2 regions of the Hydrogenophaga soli genome follow, and region 2 is predicted to be linked to the other one. Evidence: riboswitches for the same ligand, from Rfam matches in the RefSeq annotation. Region 2 holds a riboswitch; the other holds the start of a gene.
What was found. Region 2 has a riboswitch for thiamine pyrophosphate ahead of thiC (phosphomethylpyrimidine synthase ThiC). Riboswitches for the same ligand answer to the same signal wherever they lie in the genome.
Positions count from the first base shown of each region.

Region 1: another riboswitch for thiamine pyrophosphate. It lies ahead of thiM (hydroxyethylthiazole kinase); the one in region 2 lies ahead of thiC (phosphomethylpyrimidine synthase ThiC).

Region 1 is NZ_BAAHAK010000005.1:263,561-269,689, forward strand. It holds gene ACYVB7_RS11410 (diguanylate cyclase domain-containing protein) at 1-46, shown strand, start outside; gene ACYVB7_RS11415 (IclR family transcriptional regulator) at 91-834, opposite strand; gene ACYVB7_RS11420 (hydroxymethylglutaryl-CoA lyase) at 915-1,847, shown strand; gene ACYVB7_RS11425 (CaiB/BaiF CoA transferase family protein) at 1,844-3,067, shown strand; TPP riboswitch at 3,133-3,241, shown strand; gene thiM (hydroxyethylthiazole kinase) at 3,307-4,155, shown strand; gene thiE (thiamine phosphate synthase) at 4,163-4,840, shown strand; gene thiD (bifunctional hydroxymethylpyrimidine kinase/phosphomethylpyrimidine kinase) at 4,837-5,706, shown strand; gene ACYVB7_RS11445 (purine-cytosine permease family protein) at 5,711-6,129, shown strand, end outside.
Region 2 is NZ_BAAHAK010000003.1:96,735-102,863, forward strand. It holds gene ACYVB7_RS06280 (methyl-accepting chemotaxis protein) at 1-896, opposite strand, end outside; gene ACYVB7_RS06285 (EAL domain-containing protein) at 951-1,385, opposite strand; gene ACYVB7_RS06290 (hypothetical protein) at 1,417-2,214, shown strand; TPP riboswitch at 2,237-2,362, shown strand; gene thiC (phosphomethylpyrimidine synthase ThiC) at 2,469-4,388, shown strand; gene ACYVB7_RS06300 (glycine oxidase ThiO) at 4,385-5,497, shown strand; gene thiS (sulfur carrier protein ThiS) at 5,537-5,773, shown strand; gene ACYVB7_RS06310 (thiazole synthase) at 5,778-6,129, shown strand, end outside.

The DNA.
Region 1 (6,129 bases), on a different contig from region 2:
TGGCGGCCCTGCCGTTCCTGCTGGGGCGAACATGGCCGCCCACTGAAGACCTTAAGGTTTTTTGGCCTCCCGCGCTTTCATTGCTTGGTCTTATTGCTCTGATTTTTGATATTCCGCAGGCACCACGCCACCCAGCTGGTGCGTGAGCTGCGTGGCGGCTTGGCGCAACGCGTCCACCTGCGAGGGCTGCATGCGCGGCTCGGGCACCGTGAGGGTGAGCGCCCCCACCAGCTGCCCCCCCGCGTCCCACACCGGAGCCGAAATGCCCACCAGCCCGGGCACGCGGTCACCTGTCAACACCAGGTGGCCCTGGCGGCGGATCTGGTCGTACAAATGCCCCGCCGCCCCTGAAAACGCCAGCAGCACCCGCCCCCCGGCACCACGGTCCAGCGGCAGCACGTCGCCCGCGCGGACGTGGTCACGCAGCAGCTGGGGCGAATCCACCCGGTACAGCACCAGCCGCTGATCGCCCTGGCGCACGTGCAGCGCCACGCTTTCCTGGGTGCGTTCCACCAGCGCCCGCATGACGGGCAAGGCCACCGCCTCCAACGAAAACGAGGCGGTGTACAGCGCCGCCAACCGAGCCACCTCGGCCCCCAAGGCCCAGCGCCCATCCGCCGTGCGCTGCACCAAACGCCCGTGCGCCAGCGACGCCAGCAGGCGCAGGGCCGTGCTTTTGTGCAAGCGGGTGCGCTGCGCCAGTTCGGTGACGGACAGAGCGGCATCCCCCAGGCGGAACGCCGCCAGCAGGCTGACGGCACGGTCCACCGCCGCCGCGCCCCCCGGGCTGGCGTGTTCGTCGGCCACCGACGTTTGGGCTGATTTTTTGGGCATGGCAGGGTTTGACGACGACACCCCAACCGCCTTACGATTGAGTCATCTTACAGAATTGAGTTCCATCTTACAGAACAACCATGACTTTGCACACCCCCACAGCCCCGGTGCGCATCAGCGAAGTGGGCCCGCGCGACGGGCTGCAGAGCATCTCCACGGCCATGCCCACCGCCCACAAACTCGCTTGGATCGACGCCTTGCACGCCGCGGGCCTGCGGGAAATCGAGGTGGGCTCCTTCGTCCCGGCCCAGCTTCTACCCCAGATGGCCGACACGGCAGACGTGGTGCGCCACGCCCTCACCCTGCCCGGCCTGACCGTGATGGCCCTGGTGCCCAACCTGCGCGGGGCCCAGGCCGCCTTGGCCGCCGGGGTGCACAAGCTCACCCTGCCGGTGTCGGCCAGTGCGGCCCACTCGCTGGCCAACGTGCGCAAAACCGTGGCCGACATGGTGGCCGAGGTGGCCCGGGTGGTGGCCTGGTGCCGCGAACAGGCCCCGCAGGTGCAGGTGGAAGTGGGCATTTCCACCGCCTTTGGCTGCACCTTGCAAGGGGCGGTGCCCGAGGACGACGTGGTGCGCCTGGCCGCAGCCCTGGCCCAAGCCGGGGTGCACGAAGTGGGCCTGTCCGACACCACCGGCATGGCCAACCCGGCGCAAGTGCGCCGCCTGTTCCAGCGGGTGCGGGCGGAAATCGGCCCCCTCACCGGGGCGGCCCACATGCACAACACCCGGGGGCTGGGCCTGGCCAACTGCCTGGCCGCCCACGACGTGGGGGTGCACACCTTCGACGCCTCGCTGGGCGGGCTGGGCGGCTGCCCCTACGCCCCCGGCGCCAGCGGCAACGTGGTGACCGAAGACCTGGTGTTCATGTTCGAGTCCATGGGCATCCCCACCGGGGTGGACCTGCCCCAACTGCTGCTGGCCCGCATGCCCCTGCAAGCCGGACTGCCCGGCGAGCCGCTGTACGGCATGACGCCCGAGGCCGGGCTGCCCCCACACTGGAGACCCGCTTGAACGCCCCCACCCCAACACCCCACGCGCCATCGGCAGCCAACGCCCCCACCCTGCCCTATGCGGGCATCCGGGTGGTGGAGTTCACCCACATGGTCATGGGCCCCACCTGCGGCATGGTGCTGGCCGACCTGGGGGCCGAGGTCATCAAGGTCGAGCCGGTGGGCCACGGACGGCATGGTGACGCCACGCGCGAGCTGCTGGGTTCGGGCGCGGGCTTCTTCCCCATGTTCAACCGCAACAAGAAAAGCGTGGCGCTGGACCTACAAACCCCACAGGGCAAGGAGGCCGCGCTGCGCCTGATCGCCACCGCCGACGTGGTGAGCGAGAACTTCAAGCCCGGCACCATGGCCAAGCTGGGGCTGGACCACGCCACGCTCAAGGCCCTCAACCCGCGGCTGATCTACGTCAGCCACAAGGGTTTTCTGCCCGGCCCCTACGAGCACCGCACCGCGCTGGACGAGGTGGTGCAGATGATGGGCGGCCTGGCCTACATGACCGGCCGCCCTGGCGACCCGCTGCGGGCGGGCACCAGCGTGAACGACATCATGGGCGGCCTGTTCGGGGCGCTGGGCGCCATGGCGGCACTGGCCCAGCGCGACAAGACCGGCCTGGGCCAGGAGGTGCAAAGCGCCCTGTTCGAAAACAACGTGTTCCTGGTGGCGCAGCACATGATGCAGTACGCCGTCACCGGCCAACCCGCAGCCCCCATGCCGGCACGCATTTCGGCCTGGGCCATCTACGACGTGTTCCAGGTGAAGGATGGCGAACAGATCTTCCTGGCCGTGGTCAGCAACGCGGCCTGGGACGTGTTCTGCCAGGCCTTCGGGTTTGACGACCTGCACAGCGACCCGCAACTGCAAACCAACAACGACCGCGTGCGCGCCCGCGCCTGGATGATGCCGCTGCTGCGCGAGCGCATGGCCTCCTTCAGCGCCGCCCACATCGCCAGCGTGTTCGAACAGCACGGTCTGCCTTTTGCGCCCATCACCCAGCCCCACGAGCTGTTCGACGACCCGCACCTACAGGCCACGGGCGGCCTGGCCCCCATCACCCTGCCCGATGGCCGCCCGTCTCAGGTGGTGCTGATGCCGCTGACGCTGGACGGCCAGCGCCCCGGCGTGCGCCTGTCGCCCCCGAAGTTGGGCGAACACACCGCCGAGGTGCTGCGCGAACTGGGCTACGACGACGCGGCCATTGAGGCCTTTCTGGCCGTGGGTTGATCACCCCCACGGCCACCCGCGCCGCGCCCGGCCTCATTACAATCCGTCGCGCACGGCCCGCCGCCGTGCACCGCTGGGGGTGTTGACCCCGGTCCCAGACCGGAGGCCGACTGAGAAAGTCCCTTTGAACCTGATTGAGGTAATCCTCGCGCAGGGAAGCTGACCAGCCCATTGCCGACCCGGCCCCGTCGGCGCACGGCCACGTCCTGCCCCCTGCCATTCCGTCTTGAAAGCACGCAATGGCCCAGTCCCAACCCTGTTCCGTCTCCGCCAACGACCTGTGGACCGACATCGAAGCGGTCCGCGCCCAAGCCCCCCTGGTGCACAGCATCACCAACTTCGTGGTCATGGCGTTCAACGCCAACGTGCTGCTGGCCGCCGGGGCCTCGCCCGTGATGGCCCATGCCCATGAGGAAGTGGCGGCCATGGCGGGCATTGCCCAGTCGCTGGCGCTCAACATCGGCACGCTGGACCCGTATTGGGTGCAGAGCATGACGCTGGCCCTCCAGACCGCCAACGCCCGGGGCATTCCCGTGGTGCTGGACCCGGTGGGCGCGGGGGCCACGCCCTACCGCAACCAGACGCTGGAGGCCCTGCTGACCGCGGGCACACCCACAGTGATCCGGGGCAATGGCTCGGAAATCATGAGCACCGCCGGGGCCGCCATCCAGACCAAAGGGGTGGACAGCAGCGCCGCCGCCAGCGACGCCCTGGGAGCCGCCCGCGCCCTGGCCGAGCGCACCGGGGGCACGGTGTGTGTGAGTGGTGAGACCGACCACATCCTGGACGCCGCCGGACGTCACGCCACGCTGCACAACGGCCATGTGTGGATGACCCGCATCACCGGCGTGGGCTGCTCGCTCACCGCCCTGGTGGGCGCGTTCTGCGCCGTGCAGCCCGACGCCTGGCGCGCCACCCTGGCCGCCGCCGCGCTGATGAGCGTGGCCGGTGAACTGGCCGCCGAACAGGCCCAGGCCCAGGGCCGCGGCGTGGGCACCATGGCCGCGCTGCTGATCGACGGGCTGCAACTGCTCACCCAGGAAGAGTTCCTGTCCCGTGTGCGCCTGAACACGGTCCCCCTGGCCTGAACACCCCATGACCGCCTGGACCCCGCCCGCCCTGCGCCGGGCGTTGCGCGTGTATTTGGTGACCGACCACGGCCTCACCCTCGGACGCCCGCTGGAACAGGTGGTGCACGCCGCCGTGCGCGGCGGGGCCACCTGTGTGCAACTGCGCGAAAAACACCTGCCCACCCGCGACTTTGTGGCCCGCGCACGCGCCCTGAAGGCGCTGCTGGGCCCGCTGGGGGTGCCCCTGGTCATCAACGACCGGGTGGACGTGGCCCTGGCCTGCAACGCCGACGGCGTGCACCTGGGCCAGAGCGACATGGACGTGGAAGACGCCCGCCGCCTGCTGCCGCCACAGGTCTTCATCGGCTGGTCGGTGGAAACCCCGGCCGACGTGGCCCGCGCCGCCCGCCTGCCCGTGGACTGCCTGGGCGTGAGCCCGGTGTTTGCCACCCCCACCAAGACCGACACCCACACCCCCTGGGGGCTGGACGGGCTGCGCCAGGTGCGCACCGCCACCGCCCTGCCACTGGTGGCCATTGGCGGCATCCACGCGGGCAATGCCACCGCGGTGTTGCGCCACGGGGCCGACGGCCTGGCCGTGGTCAGCGCCCTCTGCTCGGCCCCCGACCCGCAGGCCGCCGCGGCTGAACTGGCGGCGCTCTGTGCAGCCCACTTTGCGTCCCCGTTCAAGGACACCCCATGACCCCGCCCCCCTTCACCCACCGCTACCCGCGTGTGCTGTCCATCGCCGGATCGGACAGCGGCGGTGGTGCCGGCATCCAGGCCGACCTGAAAACCTTTGCCGCCCTGGGCTGCTTTGGCATGACCGCCATCACCGCCCTCACGGCCCAGAACACCACCGGCGTGCGCGCCATCCACGGCGTGCCGCCCCAGATGCTGCGCGACCAGATCGACGCCGTGGTGGAAGACATCGGCACCGACGCCGTGAAGATCGGCATGCTGCACGCCCCCGACATCGTGCACACCGTGGCCCAGGCCATCGACCACCACCGGCTGGCCCAGGTGGTGCTGGACCCGGTGATGATCGCCACCAGCGGCGCGGTGCTGATCGCCCAGGACGCCGTGCAGGCCCTGGTGCAGCAGCTGTTCCCGCGCGCGGTGCTGGTCACCCCCAACCTGGACGAAGCAGGCTTTCTGGTGGGGCGCACGCTGTCCACCGAGGCCGACATGCAGGCCGCCGCCCACGAGCTGCTGGCCCGGGGTGCCCGGGCCGTGCTCGTCAAAGGCGGGCACCTGGCGGGCGACCAGGTCAGCGACCTGTTCCAGACCGCTGAAGGCGAGGCACCCGGCCAAAGCTTCTGGCTGCATGCCCCGCGCATTGCCACCGCCAACACCCACGGCACGGGGTGCACCCTCTCCTCGGCCATTGCCGCCCACCTGGCGCTGGGGCATGAGCTGCCGCAAGCCGTCCGGCTGGCCCATGCCTATGTGCGCCAGGCCCTGCAGGCCGGTGCCCCGGTGCGCACCGGCAAAGGCAGCGGCCCGCTGAACCACAGCGCCGCACCCGTGGCCATGCAAACCATCCCCCTGCCCTCTTCCAATGCCTGAACCCATGCCTCAGAACCACTCCCCCTCCGTTGCCTTGCAACCCGTGCCCGCCGACCAGCGGGTGTTTTCTGGCTGGTCTCATGCCTCGCTGTGGTTCAGCCTGGGCGTGGGCCTGCTGGTGATGCAGGTGGGCGCTTACCTGGTGCCCGCCGTGGGCACGCGCGATGCGCTGTGGGCCATCGTCATCGGCTCGGTGCTGGGCTCGGGCCTGCTGGCCTGGACCGCCCGGGTGGGTTGCGACACCGGCCTGTCCAGCGCGGGCCTGATGCACCGGGTGTACGGCAGCGCGTTCGGGCATTTGCCTGTGCTGCTCAACATCGTGCAGCTGGTGGGCTGGACCACGTTCGAACTGGTGGTCATGCGCGAAGGCATGCAGGCCATCGTCAAGCAGGTCACTGGCACCGAGGTGCCGCTGCTGGTGGC
Region 2 (6,129 bases):
TCCAGTGACGAGGCCTGTTCTTCGGTGCGCTGGCTGAGATCGGCGTTGCCGGTGGCAATCTGATCAGACCCCGTGGCAATGGAGTCGCTGGCGCCGCGCACCGTGGCCACGATGCCAGTGAGGTTGCGGGTCATCTTCTCCATGGCCCGCAGCAGGGTGCCCATTTCATCCCCCCGGTTGGCCTGGATGCTCACCGTCAGGTCGCCCTCGGCCACGCGCTCGGCCACGTTGACGGCCTGTTCCAACGGCGCACTGATGGAGCGGATGATCCATGTCGCCATGACCAGTGCCAGCACCACGGCCACCAGGGTCACGCCCCCCATGACGGTCAACGCGGTCTGGTAGGTCCGGCCCGCGCTTTTGCTGGATGCCGCCCCGCCCTTGACGTTCTCGTCCACGTCCTTCTGCAGCAATTCCCCCGCGTGGTGGAACACCTTGGCCGCCTCACCTTCCAGCAAGGCCTTGGCCTCGTCATTCTTGTTCTGGCGGGAAAGCTCGACCACCTTGCCGTGGATTTCGAGGTAACGCTTCCATTCGGCCTCGAAACTGTCCCAAATTGCTTTTTCCTCGGGGCTGGAAATCAACGAGACGTAGGCGTTGCGTTGCTGATTGAAGTCAGCCAACTCTGCATTCAGCTTGGCCTCGATCTGGCTCATGGCTTTGTCATCGGTGTTGAGCACATGCTGAAACTCCGTCAAACGGAAGTCGCTGGCCTTGGTGTTCATCGTGCTCAGGTGCTGAATGCTGGGCATCCAGTTGTCCGACAGGTCCAGCGAGGCCGCTCGCAAACCCTGCATCTGCAAGGTGGCGCTGGCCACCAGCACCAGCAACAGCGCCACCATGGCCCCAAAACTCAGTTTGAGCCGGGCGGAAATCGTGATGTTCTGAACGTTCATGGTTGTCGTCTCCTGAAGAAGCCCTTTGTTCTGTTCCGATCACTGCGGGGCACTTTACGCCGAAGAGGCTTTAAGCAGGTATTCATCAACCTGCTTGACATCCATCGGGCGGCCCCAGAAGTAGCCTTGGGCCTCGTCACAGCCCAAATCACGCAGCTGCTGGCTGGTGTTTTCGTCCTCCACCCCCTCGGCAATGGTGACCAAGCCCAGAGAATGCGCCATCTGGATGATGGCCTGCACGATGACGGCATCGTCCGGGTTGTCCCGCAAATCGCGGACAAACGACTGGTCGATCTTGAGCCGATCCACCTTGAAGCGCTTGAGGTAGGCCAGGCTGGAGTACCCGGTGCCAAAGTCGTCGATGGACAGGCGCACCCCCATGGCCTTGAGCCCGTTGAGCGTGGTCAGGGCGTGTTCCGGGTCTTCGATCAACAGCGACTCGGTCAGCTCCAGACGAGTCGGAAAGCCCGTAAAAACGTGCCCTATCATCCAATTTTGGCTTTACTTTGGGAGGAACGACATGTCTTCAGCCAGCGACGCCACATCCCGTTGGTGGGAGTTCTATGTCGTGCGCTACGGTATGGGCACCGTTGTGGGCGCAGTCATCGTTTTCATGTTGTGCAAGCTCAGCCCAACATTGGCTCCAATGCTGTTCCAAGCAGGCAAGGAAACTAACCCCACACTGGACAGCGCCACCTTGGTTTTGCTGGGTGTCTACGGCCTTGCGTACTGCTACTTGGCCAGTGCACCAATCCTGGTTTTTCATGCCGCACGTCATCAGATGTTCGTTGAGCTCCCCTCGAAAGACAGGACACTCAGGTTGCTTGTCTTGACACTGGCATCAGCGATTGCAGTATGTGTGTTCCCCCAACCGACATCTGTGGAGACAAACACGCAATGGTTGCTGAAATTGGCCATTGGCATCGGCTCGATGGTGATGCTTGTGCAGTGGCATGACGTGGTGTCACTGCTTCGCAAAGACGGAGCCCAAAAGAACTTCGATTTCTACAAAACACTCACCCTGCAGCGCAACGCGGAGAAAACCAGCATCGTCGAGTCGTATCGGCACTTGCGCGAGCATGGGAACTCATTCTTGATTGTGGTTTTTGAACTCTTGCTGGCGTTCGTCATGTTTGCCATCAGTCGCGCTTATGGGCACATGACGGGTCTCTATCTGCTGACCACCGTGTTCTTGTGGGTTCTCCCGGCTGCGCTCATTTGGTTTGTGGGTTCCAAGCTTGAACACTTGTTTGCCCATTCCCCAACAGCGGCCATCCAAACCCCAGCAAGCCCCTCGCAGCCCCAGTCGGGGACGTAAGGACCGTCCCGGCGCTACAATCCCGCCCGCTCCGGGGTGCAACCCGCCGCGTGCCACCCGCACCGGCCCCAGTTGCTGAGATGGTCAGACCCAAACCCGTGAACTTGAACCGGTTCGTACCGGCGTAAGAAGAGCCCGATCCGCGCGTTGCCCCCACCGGGGTGGCGCACCACCCCCCGTTCATGGGGTGCGGATCTGCCCATCCTTTCGGAGCACCCTGCCACCCCGGCTGCCCCACCGCAAAGGATGCCCGCATGAACGCCCCCGACAAACTCGCCCAGCTGCTGTCGCTCACCCGTGAGCCCTTTCCCGCCTCCACCAAGGTGCACGAAGCGGGGCGCATCCACCCCGGCATCCGCGTGCCCCTGCGCGAAGTGCGTCTGACCAACGGCGACACCGTCAGCCTGTACGACACCAGCGGCCCCTACACCGACCCCAGCGCCACCATCGACGTGCGCCGCGGCCTGCCCGACCTGCGCGGCCCCTGGCTCGACGCCCGCGCCGACACCGAAACCTACGAGGGCCGCGCTGCCCAAGCCCTGGACGACGGCCACCGCCGTGGTGGCGACAGCACCGATCCCGAGGTGCAACGCATCGAACAGCTGCGGGCCGAAGCCGCCGCGCTGCAACGCGCCCCGCGCCGGGCCAAATCCGGTGCCAACGTGACCCAGATGCACTACGCCCGCAAGGGCATCGTCACCCCCGAGATGGAATACGTGGCCATCCGCGAAAACGCCCGCGCCGCCGCCTGGACCGACACCTACCTGAACAACGCCGACGGCGACCCCAGCCGCCACCAGCGCCTGCAAGGCAACCCCATGGGCGCACTGCTGCCCCGGGTGATGACGCCTGAATTTGTGCGTGACGAAGTGGCCCGGGGCCGCGCCATCATCCCCGCCAACATCAACCACACCGAGCTGGAGCCCAGCGCCATCGGGCGCAACTTCCGCGTCAAGGTCAACGCCAACATCGGCAACTCGGCCGTGACCAGCAGCATTGAAGAAGAGGTGGAAAAACTGGTGTGGGCCATCCGCTGGGGGGCCGACAACGTGATGGACCTGTCCACCGGCAAGAACATCCACACCACCCGCGACTGGATCGTGCGCAACAGCCCCGTGCCCATCGGCACCGTGCCCATCTACCAGGCGCTGGAAAAGGTGGGCGGCGTGGCCGAAGACCTCACCTGGGCCATCTTCCGCGACACCCTCATCGAACAGGCCGAGCAGGGTGTGGATTACTTCACCATCCACGCCGGACTGCGCCTGGCCCACGTGCCGCTGACGGCGCGGCGGCGCACCGGCATCGTCAGCCGCGGCGGCAGCATCATGGCCAAGTGGTGCATCGCCCACCACCGCGAGAGCTTTCTGTACGAGCACTTCGAAGACATCTGCGACATCATGAAGGCCTACGACGTGTCCTTCAGCCTGGGCGACGGCCTGCGCCCCGGCAGCGGGGCCGACGCCAACGACGAAGCCCAGTTTGCCGAGCTGCACACCCTGGGCGAGCTGACCCAGGTGGCCTGGAAGCACGACGTGCAGACCATGATCGAAGGCCCCGGCCACGTGCCCATGCACCTCATCCAGGCCAACATGGACGAGCAGCTGCGCCACTGCCACGAAGCGCCGTTCTACACCCTGGGCCCGCTGACCATCGACATCGCCCCCGGGCACGACCACATTGCCAGTGCCATCGGCGCGGCCATGATCGGCTGGATGGGCACGGCCATGCTGTGTTACGTCACGCCCAAGGAGCACCTGGGCCTGCCCAACCGCGACGACGTGAAGGCCGGGCTGATCGCCTACAAGATTGCCGCCCACGCCGCCGATGTGGCCAAGGGCCACCCCAGCGCCCGGGCGCGGGACGAAGCCATCAGCCAGGCGCGGTTCGAGTTCCGCTGGGAAGACCAGTTCAACCTGGGCCTGGACCCCGACACCGCCCGCGAATTCCACGACGAAACCCTGCCCAAGGACAGCGCCAAGACCGCCCACTTCTGCTCCATGTGCGGCCCCAAGTTCTGCAGCATGAAAATCACCCAAGAAGTGCGCGACTACGCCGCCCAGCAAGGCCTGAGCGAAGCCGACGCCCTGGCCCAGGGCATGCAAGCCAAGGCCAGCCAGTTCCGCGAGCGCGGCGGCGACCTGTACATCCCCATCCAGCCCGAAGGCAAAGCATGAAATTCCAGCACTTCGGCGTGGCCGGCGCGGGCCTTCTGGGCCGCCTGCTGGCGTTTGAACTGCTGCAACAAGGCCACCGCGTCAGCCTGTTCGACCCCGCCCCCAGCCTCACCCAGGCCCCCGCGGGTGGCGACCCGGCCCGCGCCGCCGCCTGGACGGCGGCGGGCATGCTCAGCCCCACGGCCGAGCTGGAGTGCGCCAACGAGGCCGTGTACCGGCTGGGGCTGGACAGCCTGGAACGCTGGCCCGCCCTCGTGGCCACGCTGCGCCAGGCCGGACACGAGGTGGCATTGACCCATGCCGGCAGCCTGCTGCTGGCCCACCGGGGCGACGAAGGGGCCGCCCAGCGCACGCTGTCGGTTTTAGAGAAAAAATCGCCTCTACCGCTTTCATTGAAAGCGCTGACAGCTACTGAATTGAGAGCAATGGAGCCGGACATCCACGGCCCTGCCCACGGCTGGCTGCTGCCGCACGAGGGCCACATCCACACCGTGCAGGCCCTGACGGCGCTGGGGGCCTGGGCGCAGGCGCACGGGGCAGACTTCCATGGCGGCGAGGCGGGCCGCGTGGTGTCGGCCCAAGCCCGCCAATTGCACACCGCCCAGGGGGTGCATCGGTTCGACCATGTGTTTGACGTGCGCGGCGTGGGCGCACGGGAAAACACCTCCGGCCCCGGCGACGCCCCCTCCCCCACGGCGCAGGTGCGCGGTGTGCGCGGCGAGGTGTTCTGGCTGCACGCCCCCGGCGTGGTGCTGCACCGCCCGGTGCGGCTGCTGCACCCACGCTGGCGGGTGTATGTGGTGCCTCGTCCAGGCGACCTGATCGTGGTGGGGGCCACCGAAATCGAGAGTGAAGACCGCTCACCCGTGTCGGTGCGCAGCACGCTGGAGCTGCTGAGCGCCGCGCACAGCGTGCTGCCCGGCCTGGCGGAAGCCCGCATCGTCCACAGCGAGGCCAACCTGCGCCCTGCCCTGCCCGACAACCTGCCCCTGCTGCACACCCAGCCCGGGCTCAGCCGCATCAACGGCCTGTTCCGCCACGGCTGGCTGATTGCCCCCGCCCTGGTGCAACAGGCCCTGGCCGAACTCGCAGCCCTGCCCGCACGCTGACCCCAACCGCCGCCACAACCCATTCAGACCACGCTGCCCATGCCCACCCCACCCCTGACCCTCAACGGCGAACCCTGGCCTGTGACCAGCGAGGCCGCTGCATCCCCCGCCACCGTCCCCGATACCCTGGCCGACCTGCTGGCCGCGCTGGGCGTGCCCCCCGACGCGGTGGCCACCGCCGTCAACGGCCAGTTTGTCCCCCGCGACCGACGGGCCGACCACCGCCTGCACGCGGGCGACAGCGTGACCACCTTCCAACCCATCGTCGGAGGCTGAAGCCATGAGCGCACTGAACATCGGTGGCGTGTCGCTGACCAGCCGCTTTTTCCTGGGCACCGCGGGCTACCCCTCGCCCGCCGTGTTGCAACAGGCCATAGCCGCCTCGGGCACACAGGTGGTGACGGTGGGCCTGAAGCGCCAACTGGCCCACGGCCAACCCGGCACCCCCGCCGCCGGACCGGGCGACTTTTATGCGCTGATCCGCGCCAGCGGGGCCCGGCTGCTGCCCAACACCGCTGGTTGCCGCACCGCCCGCGAGGCCGTGACCCTGGCCCACATGGCCCGTGAGTTGTTCGGCACCGCCTGGATCAAGCTGGAGGTGGTGGGCGACGACCACACCCTGCAACCCGACC